DNA from 2 places in the Pantoea sp. X-Soil-ISGK-355 genome. Region 2 is predicted to be linked to the other one. Evidence: predicted binding sites of a transcription regulator. Region 2 holds the regulator's gene; the other holds the start of a gene.
The links. Region 2 encodes CRP, which controls carbon source genes, mostly activating them, when cyclic AMP is high. Its sites were predicted from a motif close to ATGTGANNNNNNTCACAT; they were not measured.
Positions count from the first base shown of each region.

Region 1: garD (galactarate dehydratase) is a predicted target of CRP. The motif match lies at 2,685-2,702, and genes of this name have one in related genera.

Region 1 is NZ_AP035971.1:3,245,401-3,252,957, forward strand. It holds gene AC6I8J_RS14855 (enolase C-terminal domain-like protein) at 1-951, opposite strand, end outside; gene AC6I8J_RS14860 (MFS transporter) at 948-2,309, opposite strand; gene garD (galactarate dehydratase) at 2,875-4,434, shown strand; gene AC6I8J_RS14870 (flavodoxin) at 4,501-4,947, opposite strand; gene truC (tRNA pseudouridine(65) synthase TruC) at 4,960-5,739, opposite strand; gene AC6I8J_RS14880 (YqcC family protein) at 5,739-6,068, opposite strand; gene syd (SecY-interacting protein) at 6,656-7,204, opposite strand; gene queF (NADPH-dependent 7-cyano-7-deazaguanine reductase QueF) at 7,267-7,557, shown strand, end outside.
Region 2 is NZ_AP035971.1:3,670,479-3,678,035, reverse strand. It holds gene AC6I8J_RS16965 (YccS/YhfK family putative transporter) at 1-1,666, opposite strand, end outside; gene crp (cAMP-activated global transcriptional regulator CRP) at 1,724-2,356, opposite strand; gene AC6I8J_RS16955 (OsmC family protein) at 2,660-3,064, shown strand; gene AC6I8J_RS16950 (phosphoribulokinase) at 3,432-4,301, opposite strand; gene AC6I8J_RS16945 (YheU family protein) at 4,363-4,581, opposite strand; gene AC6I8J_RS16940 (hydrolase) at 4,586-5,602, opposite strand; gene AC6I8J_RS16935 (LysE family translocator) at 5,661-6,263, shown strand; gene AC6I8J_RS16930 (LacI family DNA-binding transcriptional regulator) at 6,265-7,245, opposite strand; gene tauA (taurine ABC transporter substrate-binding protein) at 7,482-7,557, shown strand, end outside.

The DNA.
Region 1 (7,557 bases), 430 kb from region 2:
CGTCCAGAAGTGCGGATCCGCCAGCGGAATATCGACCGCATTCAGCATCACCGCGTGGTTCATCTCGCGCCAGTTGGTGGCAATCATATTGGTCGCGACCGGCAGGCCGGTGGCGCGCCGGAACTCGGCCATCACTTCACGCCCCGAATAGCCCTGCTCTGCTCCGCAGGGATCTTCGGCGTAGCTCAGCACATCCTGCATCCCTTTACACAGCGCTATCGCCTCGTCCAGCAGCCAGGCACCGTTGGGGTCGACTGTGATGCGCGCCTCGGGAAAGCGCTGCTTGAGCGCTGCCGCCGTAGCGATCTCCTGCTCGCCGGGGAGCACGCCACCTTTGAGCTTGAAATCTTTAAAGCCATATTTATCCGCAGCCGCCTCAGCCAGCCGCACCACGGCATCGCTCGTCAGCGCTTCCTGATGACGCAGGTGATACCAGTCGTGGCTGGCCTGATCGCCACTGAGATAAGGGAGATCCGTCTTGCGGCGGTCGCCAAGATAAAAAAGATAGCCCAGCACCGTGACTTCATCGCGCTGTTTGCCCGGCCCCAGCAGTTCAGCCACCGGGACGCCCAGACACTGCCCCAGCAAATCAAGCAGCGCCGCTTCCAGCGCGGCCACCGCATTGACACGTAGTTCAAAGGTCCAGGCACCGTTGCCAAAAGTGGTGAAGTCAGCCGACTGATTGCCTTTATGTACCTGCTGCACCAGACGGTTCATTCGCGCAATCTGCTGGCCTTTCACCTGCGGAATCGCCTCCACCAGCGTCTGATAGATGGTGTCACCGCCAGGCGCTTCACCCACGCCGGTGTGACCGGCGCTGTCGGTGAGGACCACAATGTTGCGGGTAAAGCAGGCGTTGTGCGCACCGCCAATATTGAGCAGCATGCTGTCATAACCGGCGACCGGGATAACCTGCATCTCAGTAATCACCGGCGAACTTTGCGTATTCATAATGCATCCTTACCGGGCCAGTTTTTCAGTTCGACACGTTTGATATCGCCCGCAATGACCAGGAAGCTGAAGGCTGCGACAAAGGCATGAATGCCGACATAGATCAGCGCGCCCTCAAAGGATCCGCTGGTGGCAATAATGTAGCCGATGGCGATAGGCGTTACGATGCCGGAGAAGTTGCCGAACATGTTAAACAGACCGCCGCTCAGGCCACTGATCTCTTTCGGCGCGGTATCTGCCATTACCGCCCAGCCCAGCGCACCGATGCCTTTACCAAAGAACGCCAGTGCCATAAAGAACACCACCATCCATTCGGTATCGGTGTAGTTACACATCACCATCGAGATAGAGAGCAGCATGCCGAGCACAATTGGCGTTTTACGTGCGATATTCAGCGAGCCGGTTTTACGCATCAGCCAGTCAGAAATTACCCCACCCAGTACGCCGCCGAGGAAGCCACACACCGCCGGAATCGAAGCAATAAAGCCCGCTTTCAGAATCGACATGCCGCGCGCCTGCACCAGATAGACCGGGAACCAGGTAATAAAGAAGTAGGTTAAGGCGTTAACACAGTATTGACCGAGGTAGATGCCCAGCATCATGCGTGACGTCAGCAGTTGCTTAATCTGGAACCACTTCTCGCTCCAGCTCACTTTGCGGCTATCCTTTTTGACATCCATGTTGATCAGCGCGCCGCCCTGCTCCATGTACTCCAGTTCAGCCTTGTTCACGCCAGGGTGATCGGTAGGATCGTGGATCACTTTCAGCCAGATAAAGCTGAGGATGATGCCCAGGCCGCCCATGAACCAGAACACATGCGCCCAGCCCACTTCAGAGACCAGCCAGCCCATGATGGGGGCGAAGATGACAGTGGCGAAGTATTGCGCCGAGTTGAAGATCGCTACCGCCGTGCCGCGCTCCTGCGCCGGGAACCAGGCGGCCACAATGCGGCTGTTGCCCGGGAAGGAAGGCGCTTCGGCCAGCCCTACCAGGAAACGCAGAATAAACAGCGACATAATGATGCCGAAGCCGCTGAAGATATCTACAAATCCCTGCAGCAGCGTAAACAGCGACCAGGTAAAGATGCTCCAGAAATAGACGCGTTTAGAGCCGAAGCGATCGAGCAGCCAGCCGCCCGGAATCTGGCCAATAACGTACGCCCATGAGAAGGCAGAGAAGATATAGCCAAGTCCGACCGAATCGAGACCGATATCTTTGGACATTGCAGAACCGGCAATCGAAATGGTTGCGCGGTCACCGTAGTTGAATGAGGTGACGATAAATAACATCACCACAATCCAGTAGCGGGCATTGGTGCGCTTCTGCACCGTCTCCGCGGTCTGGCTGAAACTATTCATGATGCACTCCTGAAATATAGCGTGAGCTACATTCGCTCTGACTGCATACACATCGCGTTGGGTATCAGAGAGAAGTTGGGTTAAACACGGCGATCTTGTTGTTCTGGCAAACCTTTATTTATCCATCTGCGAGGTGGCAGCTAATGCGCCTCGGTAACCTCTTCAGATGAGTAATACGTCGTGACAGATAACCTGACTTTGGCTAACGGAACCCAGTATAAGAACAGCCTGAAGCGAGCACATTGGCACATCGCCCTGGAATAACGCCGGTGAAGAAGTGATTGTATTGCGGATGCACAAAACCCTGCGGGATGGCTCACGAAAGCGGCAAATAAACGAGCGAAAACCCCCTCAGGTAACGCTTTCTCCCGCTGTTTGTGAGGCTCTTCACTTGCTTCTGGATAATCGCCTCAAAATCATAAGGCGACTTGCCTCAATGGTGGTCATTTGCACAATGCGCGCCCCACGCCGCCTCCCTATACTGAAGATGGCAAACAATCGTGTGACAGGTCAGAACATTACAGCGTGCCGCACAAGTACGGCACGACAGACGGGAAGGTGAGCGATGTACCCAAACACAGATGAACAACCGCTCTATATCAAAGTCCATGAGCACGACAATGTGGCGATTGTGGTTAACAGCCTGGGTCTGCCGGCTGGCACGCAGTTTGCGGATGGCCTGACACTCACGGAGCATGTGCCACAGGGCCACAAAGTGGCGCTGCGCGCAATTAACCAGGGCGCAGAGATCGTGCGTTATGGTGAAGTCATCGGCTATGCATTACGGGATATTGCCCAGGGCAGCTGGATTGATGAGTCGCTGGTCGCGCTGCCGGAAGCGCCTCCGCTGGCGAGTCTGCCGTTAGCCAATCAGGTTCCGCCTGAATTGCCGCAGCTGGAAGGCTATACCTTTGAAGGTTATCGCAATGCGGATGGCAGCGTCGGCACGCGTAACCTGCTGGGGATCACCACCAGCGTCCACTGCGTGGCCGGTGTGGTGGATCATGTCGTACAGATCATTGAACGGGATTTGCTGCCGCGCTACCCGAATGTGGATGGCGTGGTCGCGCTCAACCACCTTTATGGCTGCGGCGTGGCGATTAATGCACCCGCGGCGGTAGTGCCGATTCGCACCATTCATAACCTGGCGCTGAATGCTAATTTCGGTGGCGAAGTCATGATCGTCAGCCTGGGCTGTGAGAAGTTACAGCCGGAGCGTCTGCTGACCGGCACGCCTGACGTGCAGGCGATTTCGCTGGACGATCATGACATCGTGCGTTTGCAGGATGAGAAGCTGGTCGGTTTTGGTGCGATGGTAAATGAGATTCTGCAGGTAGCGGAGCGTCATCTCCAGCGGCTGAATCAGCGCCAGCGTGAAACCTGTTCCGCAGCAGAACTGATTGTCGGTATGCAGTGCGGTGGCAGCGATGCGTTCTCGGGCGTGACGGCGAATCCGGCAGTGGGTTTCGCGTCCGATCTGCTGGTGCGCTGCGGTGCGACGGTGATGTTTTCGGAAGTCACTGAAGTGCGTGATGCGATTCACCTGCTGACGCCACGGGTGATTAACCAGGAAGTCGGTAAGCGCTTACTGGAGGAGATGGCCTGGTATGACAACTACCTCGACCAGGGCCAGACCGATCGCAGCGCGAATCCGTCGCCGGGCAATAAAAAAGGCGGGCTGGCGAACGTGGTGGAAAAAGCGCTGGGGTCGATCGCTAAATCGGGGCGCAGCGCCATTGTTGAAGTGCTGTCGCCCGGCCAGCGGCCCACGCGGCGTGGATTGATCTACGCGGCGACGCCCGCCAGCGATTTTGTCTGCGGTACGCAGCAGCTGGCGTCCGGTATCACGCTACAGGTTTTCACTACCGGTCGCGGAACGCCTTACGGTCTGGCTGCAATTCCGGTCATCAAGATGGCGACGCGTAATGCGCTGGCAGAGCGCTGGCACGATCTGATGGACATCAATGCCGGGACGATTGCGACCGGTGAAGAGAGTATTGAACAGGTGGGCTGGCGGTTGTTTGAGTTGATTCTGGACATTGCCAGTGGCAGGAAGCAGACCTGGTCCGATCGCTGGGGTATCCGTAATCAGCTGGCGGTGTTTAACCCGGCACCGGTGACCTGACCGCGCCGTGCACACACGCCAGGCTTATCCTTAGCTCCTAAAGCAGAGATAAGCCTGGCGTGGTCATCAGAACTGCGCGCCCCAGGCTTCAACCCATGGAGAAGTCACCGCTTCCGGCTCAGGATTTTCGGTGGCATCAACCAGTAACACTTCACCGACCCGCTGTGCGCCCTGCTCCTGCAGCAGCGCATCGAAAGTTTTACCCGCGCCACAAAAATGGTCATAACTGCTGTCACCCAGCGCAATCACGCCGTAGCGCAGCGCGGGCTGATGACCCAGCTTATCTTTAACCGCATGGAACAGGCCTGAAATCGTGTCGGGAAAATCGCCCTGTCCGGTGGTTGAGGTGACAATTAACGCCACGTCGCTGGCATAGTTCTGCCAGTCTGCCAGCGTCGGATCGTCAAACACGGTGACGCTGTGACCCTGCTGCTGCAGAAGGGGCTCCGCTTCTTCCGCTACCAGCAGCGCATTGCCGTATACTGTCCCTACAAAAATGCCAATCTTTGCCATCTGCTTTCTCCCTTATTCTGAAACGTTATCCTGTCCTGGCGCTGCGTTAAACTCAACCCGCGGCACCTCAGGAATGCGATCCTGCCAGCCAAACTGGTTCATCACGTTCTGCCAGACGCCATCCAGCCCGGCGCGGATCAGTAAAGGTTCACCGGTCACCGGATGGGTGAGTGCCAGGCTGCTGGCGTGCAGCATCAGCCGGTTAGCGCCAAAGTGTTCAGCGGCACCCCGGTTCTGGCGCAGATCGCCGTGCGCCGAATCGCCAATAATCGGATGACGCAGGTGCGACATATGACGACGCAGCTGATGCTTGCGGCCGGTTTTAGGGGCCATTTCAACCAGGCTGTAACGCGAAGTAGGATAGCGGCCAATGCCGACCGGCATCTCGACCGTCGCCAGTGACTGATAATCGGTGACGGCGGGCTGTGCGGCGCGCGCTTCCGTGGCGTGCCTGTCAGCGATTTTATCCAGCTCTTCCACCAGCGGATAGTCGAGCGTTCCGCTGCTTTCCAGCCAGCCGCGTACCACAGCATGATAGGTTTTCTGCATCTGATGCTGTTCGAACTGCAGGGAAAGCAGACGACCGACTTCGCTTGAAAGCCCCATCAGCAGTACGCCTGAGGTGGGTTTGTCCAGGCGATGCGCGGTAAACACATGCTGTCCAATCTGATCGCGAACGGTCTGCATTACGAACACCGTTTCATGACGATCCAGCCAGCTGCGATGAACCAGCCAGCCGCTGGGCTTGTTGACAGCAACCAGCCACTCATCCTGATAGAGTATCTCCAGCATCAGTGGGCTGCATCCTTGATCAACGCGTCAAGCTGACGCAGGGTCAGCAGTAGCGGTGCAATGCCGGGCTGGTCAGGCACCAGCGCCACCTCGTAGTAGGGAGCAACGGCAAAATTTTGCGGTAAAGGATGCTGAGCCGCTATCAGGGCATGCATCCGCGGAACCAGCACCCACTGGAGCCACTGCAGCGGCTCCAGCGTATCCAGGCAAAAGGGTTCACGGCTCTCGAGCGCGTCTTCGGCCGGAGGGGTACTCTGCCAGAGATGGTGCTCACGCATCACCGCTTCCAGTTGCTCCAGCCGTTGTGTAATCAATTGTTCAGGCGTCATGCGCCACCTCCGGCAAGCAGTCAAAAAGGGGCGGCAAGCATATCACTTGTTGGCACAGGCACAAAAAAAGGGAGCACTGTATAAACAGTGCTCCCGGTTCGTTTGCAGCCATCCTGCTACGTTTTTGCTCCCTGCTCTTCCATGACAACTTGTCCAGTGCGAACTCCTGTCGCGCATCGTCCTGATGTATCCTTAGCATCCTGGCCCACCACCTCTTCTGAGGGGTTCTCATTCTCCATCCTGGAGGTGTCCCTTGCTCACTCCTGAGCGATCCTGTTTCATCCTGAAACCTTCCGTGTGCCGTAAGCTCCGTTACGTTCCTGCCTCATGGCTTATCATCATCCTGACGATATCTGTTTCCTGAGCATCCTGCAGTGGGAAACATTTTGACAGAACTCGTTACGCGCACAAGGTACTTACAGCGAAACTTTACGAAATGTGCTGCGCAAAATCAGATAAATGCCATTAAGTTGATGATTCACAATATTTTTACATTGCAGCCTTCCGGATGTCTCAACTGTTATATGGCGATCTCTCACAGCAGTTGTAAGAGATATCTCACAAGCCAGGCGGCAAATCACTGCAAATCAGATGATAACCGGTTGTAATAACTTAAGAAATATCTCAAGATTTTCTGCTAAGACCACACGCTGTTTACGACCAGGTTGCTCCAGAATCACTTCGCCGCTGAGATTAGAGAGGGAGATGATCTCCTCCTCTGAATCAGTAGTGGCTATAAACAGCGTCGGCGACTGTTTAAGGCGGCGCTGCATCACCAGATGCCCAATCAGATTCTCCTGTAACCGCAGGAAATCCTCTTCACTCCATACCTGTAACAGCGTCAGCTGATTCTCACCAAAACGGGCCTGCATATCGCCGGCAAATTGCGTGGTGTAGAAATCGGTCATCGGCGGCTGGAGCTGGATGTCGACCGCCCGTTCAACCGCATCCAGCGTCGGTGGCAGGCTAAACGGTTGCGGCTGCCAGATGACCCGCTGATCGCGATCCTCCAGTGCGCAGGGTGACGGCACCCCATAGAGATCGCTGCTGGCCGGCGCATGCCCGGTCTGCTGAAGCCAGTGCTGGCAGTATCGGGTGGTAAAGTCACGCAACGCGGCGGCAGTTTGCTGCATCATTCATATTCTCACTTCTGATAGGTTACACTTAGCCACTTTGATTAATTTTGGTGGTGACCGCAATGACTACTCACGAACAGGATCAGGCGCTCAGTAACCTGACGCTGGGCAAACCCACAGCCTATCACGATCGGTATGACAACAGCTTACTGCAGGCGGTGCCGCGCAGCCTGAACCGTGAACCGCTTGGCCTGTTTCCCGACAGTCTGCCCTTTACCGGCAGCGATATCTGGACCCTGTATGAACTCTCGTGGCTCAACAGCAAAGGTCTGCCACAGGTTGCCGTTGGCGAAGTGGTGCTGGATGCGCAGAGCCGTAATCTTATTGAGTCGAAAAGCTTCAAGCTCTACCTG
Region 2 (7,557 bases):
ACAGCGCATTGTGCGCCTGATTAACCTTCACGCGCTGATAAGCCAGTTTCTCTGGCGACTGTTCGTCGCCCAGTAACAGCCGCAGCGCATCCTGATAGGTTTCCAGCGCGTCGTGGGCGTTCTGCCGTAGTAAGCCGCTCTGCCACTGCGGCCACAGCCACAGCATCCCACCAAAGGCGATCAGACAGCCCATCAGCGTATCCATCAATCGCGGCAGCAGAAACTGCGCGCCATTCAGTGACAGCAGTTGCAGCGAGTAAACTGCCGTGACCGTAAAGCCAATCATCGACCAGCCATAGAACTGGCGGGTAAAGCGATAGCTGATAAAGGTTATCGCCAGCATGATCAGCAGCACCAGTGACTCCGGTACCGCGAGCCGCAGCGTAGCGGCCGCGATGACCAGGCCGGCAAAGGTGCCCAGCGCCCGGTGCTGGATACGGACGCGGGTGGCGCTGTAGCCGTTCTGGCTGACGAACATAATGGTCATCAGGATCCAGTAGGGTTTAGGGATGTTGAAGAACAGCGCCAGCGCGCTGCCCAGCATCAGCATCACCGCAAAGCGACCCGCCGTGCGCAGCGACGACGAGCGAAACGAGAGATAACTGCGCAGCGCCGGTAACAGCGGCAGGCGGCGCTGGCGGTCTGCCATCAGATCGCGCTGGTAAAGCGGTTTCTGGGTGCGTAGCACCCGCGCAATGCGGTTGAAGTGATAAAGGCAGAAGTTACCCACCGGATTATCGGGATGCTGATGGGCAATTTTCTCCAGTGCGCCGAGCTGTTTATCCATCGCAAAGCGGTCGGGTAACTGGTGATAAAGAATGTTATCTGCCAGCACCCGCAGCCGGGCCGAGATGGTTTTGGCATTCCAGCGGATCACCGCTTCAGCATGGCTTTGCTCCACCAGCTTCTGGACTTCTTCCGGCCGATGCAGGCTGACCGAGATATGCTCCTGCAGATCGAGGGCCACCTGGAAAGCGCGCGTCAGCCTTTTATGGCTGTGATCGCGGCTTGCCGACAGCATATGCATCTGCTGATAACAGGTGTTAATCAGATCGACCACTTTCTGCTGACGGGCCAGCAGTGGCGGCAGCGCCTTTTCCGGATCGGTCAGCTGCGTCAGCAGGGTGTATTTCGCGTCGCAGTAGTTAGCCAGCTCGCGGTAGATCAGGCTCAGGCTTTCGCGCATTGGCTGCTCTTTCCACAGCCAGAACCAGAACCAGTTAAACAGCCCGTACCACAGCGTGCCGCCGATATAGAGCAGCGGGGTGACATAGATGGGCATGCGGCCAATCAGGCTCAGGGTAAAGATGGCGGCAATCAGGGTGCCGGGCAGCAGACGGCCATGCAGCGGGCTGATCTCACCCGTGACGCCGAGCAGCAAAGGCATAGCGAAGAGGATCAGCGGCAGTGGAATCGCATGCAGGGTGAGCCACTGGATCAGAAAGCTGCCGAGGGCAAACAGGCTACCGCCCACAATCAGACGTTTGAAAAAGCGTTTATGCGGCGTATCGAGACCGGCGATATTGCAGCAGGCGGGCACTAATGAGAACAGCAGACCTTTTTGCAGGTCGCCAGCCAGCCAGCCCAGCGCCACCGGCAGACAGAGCACCAGCGTTTGCCGCAAGGCATAATTGACTTCAGGATGGTAAATGATTCGACGCCACATCGGCCCAACACAAACAATAACGGCGTGATGTTGCCATCACGCCGTGGATGACAGGAATTAGCGGGTGCCGTAAACGACGATGGTTTTGCCGTGTGCGGAGATCAGGTTCTGATCTTCCAGCATCTTCAAAATACGGCCCACGGTTTCACGTGAACAACCCACAATCTGACCAATTTCCTGACGAGTGATTTTAATTTGCATGCCGTCGGGATGCGTCATGGCATCTGGCTGCTTCGCCAGGTTAAGCAGAGTCTGTGCAATGCGGCCGGTAACGTCGAGGAAAGCGAGGTTACCCACTTTTTCAGACGTCACCTGCAGGCGACGCGCCATCTGCGATGAGAGTCGCATCAGGATATCGGGGTTAACCTGGATCAACTGACGGAATTTCTTGTAAGAAATCTCCGCCACTTCGCACGCGCTTTTCGCACGTACCCAGGCGCTGCGTTCCTGACCTTCTTCGAACAGGCCAAGCTCACCAATAAAATCGCCCTGATTCAGGTAGGAAAGAATCATCTCTTTGCCTTCTTCATCTTTAATCAGAACCGCGACGGAACCTTTCACGATGTAGTAAAGCGTTTCTGCTTTTTCACCTTGGTGAATCAGCGTACTTTTGGATGGATACTTGTGAATATGGCAATGGGACAGGAACCATTCGAGTGTAGGGTCTGTTTGCGGTTTGCCGAGAACCATTCGCTATTATCCTCTGTTGTAATCGTGCCCAAAATACAGGGGGCAGTTTTCCCTGTCAGGCGGTGAAAGCTTCAAGCGTTTCCTTTTCAGGAAATTATTCGGGCCGCATCAGGCGCAGTGCGCATCATTCTTCCCGGCTTCGCCATCGGGTGACGAAAAATATTTTCAGCACTGTTTGTAGCACAGCTTTTGCCGACTGTCTTCTGTTGTCTCGCTTCAGCTACAGGCGGATTTCTCTGGATTGCTGTTTACCAGGCGAAAGCGTACTCTGGCGACAAAACAGCGTATTCCGGAGCAAAAATCATGCAGGCAAGAGTGAAATGGGTAGAAGGGCTGACATTCCTTGGAGAATCCTCATCCGGCCATCAGATACTGATGGATGGCAATTCAGGTGATAAAGCGCCCAGCCCAATGGAAATGGTGCTGATGGCGGCAGGTGGATGCAGCGCGATTGACGTGGTATCAATTCTGCAAAAAGGCCGCAACGATGTGGCTGATTGTGAAGTAAAACTGACCTCAGAACGTCGTGAAGAGGCGCCGCGAATCTTTACGCACATCAACCTGCATTTTATCGTGAGTGGCAAAGCGCTCCAGGATAAAGCGGTCTCACGCGCGGTCGATCTTTCGGCTGAAAAATATTGCTCGGTGGCCATCATGCTGGGTAAAGGCGTCAACATTACGCATAGCTATGAAGTGATCGAACTTTAGTAGCCGCAGGGGTTATTGCAGACCTGCTAACTTCACTTCCAGTATCTGATGCAGGTTGCTTTAAGACTGTGCCTGGTCCGGAAATCCGCTTTGAGATTGTGCCTGCGTTGTGAACAGGGTCAGAGCGGTTTGTGTCGGTCCGCTGTCAGATTGTGCCTGCATAGGGAATCCGCGTTGATACTGTGCCTGCGCTGGGAACCGGGTCAGATCGGAAAGTCGCTTAAGCCAATCCCTGGCCGCTCGTCCCGCGCCGTCCCTGGCGCGGGACGCTTTCCTTTTCTGACCCGGTTCCCTGCGTGTTAAGCATTTTCGCTGCTGTCAGATTGATCCTGCATTGGCATTAGTCTGGAAAGGCCCTTTTGACCTCTTACTCTATCCGCTTACCTTCCATCAGCCGCTTCACCAGCGGACCCATGATCAACTCCATCGCCAGACCCATTTTGCCGCCGGGCACCACCAGCGTATTGATGTGCGAGATAAACGAGCCCTGCAGCATTGCCAGCAGGTAGGGGAAGTCGATATCTTCCAGCGCCTGAAAGTGGATCACCACAAAACTCTCATCCAGTGACGGAATGGCGCGGGCTGCGAACGGGTTGGAGGTATCGATGGTTGGAACGCGCTGAAAGTTGATATGGGTGCGTGAAAACTGCGGTGTGATGTAGTTGATGTAATCTTCCATTGAGCGCACCACGGAATCCATTACGGCTTCACGTGAATGACCGCGCTCGCCAGTGTCGCGTACCAGCTTCTGAATCCACTCCAGGTTAACAATCGGTACCACGCCCACCAGCAGATCGACCTGTTCCGCCACGTTGTGCTGCGCTGTCACCACACCGCCATGCAATCCTTCATAAAAAAGAATATCGGTGTTCTGCGGTAGCGGCTGCCAGGGTGTAAAAGTGCCGGGCACCTGATTCCACGGCACCGCCTCATCGTAAGTGTGCAGATATTTACGCGACTGCCCCTCCCCGCTGAGACCATACTCTTTAAAGCTCTGCTCCAGCAGGCCAAAGTCATTGGCTTCCGGGCCAAAGTAGCTGACATGACGTCCCAGATCGCGTGCCTTACGAATCGCCATATCCATTTCAGGGCGGGTAAAGCGGTGAAAACTGTCACCTTCCAGCTCCGCCGCATGCAGGTCAAGCTGCTGAAAAATTTTGCGGAACGCCAGGCTGGTGGTGGTGGTTCCTGCGCCGCTGGAACCGGTCACCGCGATAATGGGATGACGTGCAGACATAGAAAAGCTCCCTGTGAGGTCGGACGATGAGCATTGTTATCATGAAAGGGTGCCGGGTGCATCAGCCACGAAATTCTTTACGCGGCATGATATTGACCGATTCATGCAGTTCCGACCACACCAGCACCACTTCACCGGTTTCCAGCTGGCGTCGCACATCAGCCACCTTGTCCAGCAGGCTACGTTCATGCTCGCCATAGTCAGTGCCTTCACGCAGCACAAAGGTTTCAATCAGATTTTCAAGGGTCTCAGGAGAGACCTGTTGCCAGGGAATAATCACGAGATCAGGTATCCAGAAAAGGGGCGATCCACTGCGGGATGCGCTGTTCCAGCCACATTTCGGGCTGGCGTAACGTCCCGCCGACGAAACCGACGTGGCCGCCGTGTGGTGTCAGTTGATAAGTAATAGTGGCAGATAATTGGCTGCTGTGCGGAATCACCTCATCACTCATAAAGGGATCGTCTTTGGCGTGGATGATTAGCAGCGGTTTCTCTGCGCGTTTGAGCCAGGGCATGGCGCTGGCCCGATGATAGTAATCGGCCGCATCGACAAAACCGTGGGCGCGGGCGGTAATCGCATCATCAAAATCGCGCAGTCGCCGCAGCGCTTTTAACTGCGCCAGATTGACCGGCAGCGTATCCGGCCAGGCGTGCAGTTTGCGGCGGGCATTTTTCTTCAGCTGCGCCAGCAAATAGTATTGATAGAAGCGTGAAAAGCCATGTTCCAGTTTTACGCTACATGGCTCCAGCAGCAGTGGGGCGGAGACAATGACGCCTGCCTCCACTTCGGCAGCTGCGCCCTGCTGGCCCAGCAGGCAGCCCAGCATATTGCCGCCTAGCGAAAAACCGACGGCCACGGTCGGCACCTGGCCCCAGCGGGTACGCAGCCAGTGCAGAAAAAAGCGGGCATCTTCCGTTTCGCCGGAATGATAGATGCGATTGAGCCGGTTGGGTTTGCCGCTGCAGCCGCGAAAATGCATCACTACCGCCAGCCAGCCGCGCGCGCGGCAGATCGCCATCAGGCCATGAATATAGGGGCTGTGAAAGCTGCCCTCCAGCCCATGAAACAGCACGACGCGCGGCTTATTCTGCGCCTGTTGGGGATCTTCGCTCCAGGCGAGATCGACAAAATCGCCATCCGGCAGATCGAGTCGCTGCCAGTAAGGCGCGAACGTGACACGGCGACGCAGCAGGCGCGGCAGCATTGTCTGCAGGTGGGCGTTACGCAGGCTGTCAGGCGGCGTGAACTGCTCGTTTTCCGGTCCGGTAAATTTCATGTGGTAAAAGCTTGTCTGTTCCATATCTCACTGTTAGCTTCGATAAGTTTTTTCTTGCAGGGGTAAGGAGTACCCGATTGTCATGGAACTCAGTCTTTTTTTATCAATGTTGGGCTTTCTTTGGGTCGCGGCGATTACGCCCGGGCCTAATAATATGTTACTCACCGCCTCAGGCGCTAATTTTGGCTTTATGCGCACCATTCCGCTGATGATCGGCATCATGATTGGTATGCAGGTGATGCTGCTGATGGTGGCCTTTGGCGTAGGCGGTCTGATCCTGCTTTATCCTTCGTTGCACCTGGTGCTGAAAATCGCCGGTAGCCTCTATCTGCTCTGGCTGGCATGGAAAATCGCTACCGCCAGTTATGAAAAGCTGGAAACTGACCAGGCGCCGGATGCGCCGATGCCGTTCTGGCAGGGTGGGCTGCTGCAGCTGATCAATCCAAAGGCCTGGCTGATGGCACTGGGCGCGGTCGCCAGCTTCAGTCTGGCCGGTGATGCGTATCGCCATTCGGTGATGGCGATAAGCGTCGGTATGTTTCTGGTTAATCTCGTCTCGGGCGTGATCTGGATGGGATTTGGCGCGATGATCGGCCGCATTCTGCGCAGCCGTCGTGCCTGGAAAATCTTTAACCTCGCTATGGGGCTACTGACTGCGGCCTGCGTGCTGTTAATCTGGCATTAAGTCAGCTGGATGCGCGTTCAACGCGCGTCCAGGGCAGCACTTCACGGATGACCGGCGCATTCGGATTACGGATCTTCTGCAGCAGCAGCTGCACGCTGCGCGCGCCCAGCTGGTTCATCGGTTGCTCGATGGTGGTCAGCGGCGGATTCAGGCTGCGGGTAAACGGCACGCCATCGAACCCGACGACCGCCAGATCTTCCGGCACGCGCAGACCTGCTTCCAGTGCCGCATGTACCACGCCCACCGCCAATACATCTGATACCGCAAACACCGCATCCGGCGGTTCCGGCAGCGCCATCAACTCCCGCAGCCCCTGACTGCCTGCTTCAGGGGAGATCTCACAGGTATAAGAGACGCCGGACCACGCATACCCCAGCTCCTCAATCGCCTGCCGGTAGCCTTTTTCACGATGATGCGAGTAGAGGTAGCGCATGTCGCCATTGACCAGCCCGATGCGTTTACGCCCTTTACCGGCGAGGTAATGGACGGTGTCACGCGCCGCTTCAAGGTGATCAATGCTGACTGAGGAGGCGGGGATGTCGGGATTAAATTCACAGCACTGCACCCAGGGGGCTCCGGCGATCAGCGCCTGCAAATCCTGTAAGCCGGAGGCCGCATCCATGGTAATTACACCATCCACCACTTTGCCGGTCAGCAAACTCAGATAGGCGGCTTCGCGCTGAAGCTGCGAGGCGGAGTTACAGAGCAGGATATGATAGCCGTGCAGTTCCGCTTCGGCCTCAATGCCCTGAACCACGCGTGAACAGAAGGGGTTAGTGATATCCGAGATCAGCACCAGCAGCATGTTGCTTTGCGCCGTACGCAGCTGACGCGCCAGCAGATTGGGCTGATAGTCGCAGGCAGAGATTGCCGCCAGAACTTTCTCACGCGTATCGGGCTTTACGCCGGGATGCGCGTTGAGAACCCGCGATACCGTGGCTTTGGAGACGCCAGCCAGCTGAGCGACTTTCTCGATCGACATCGGATACAGAGACCTTAACAGGCAAAAATTGGTAACGCATATCAATAGCACAGGGACAATGTGAGCGCCTGACATTTTTGCTTACTTTAGCTATTTTCAGCATTTGCGATTTTTGACTTAGTTTTGCAGATAGTGATCTAAGAACTTATTTCTATTAGGGATAATTTTTAATTCCTTTATGAAACTATAGGGGCCATAGACACTGCCTCCACGATAAAAACGGTGGGGTAAGGATCATGGCAGCAACACGTTTAACTTTTTTAGCCGCAGCGCTGGCGCTGCTGGCGTTTCAGGCTGATGCGGTCAATGTCA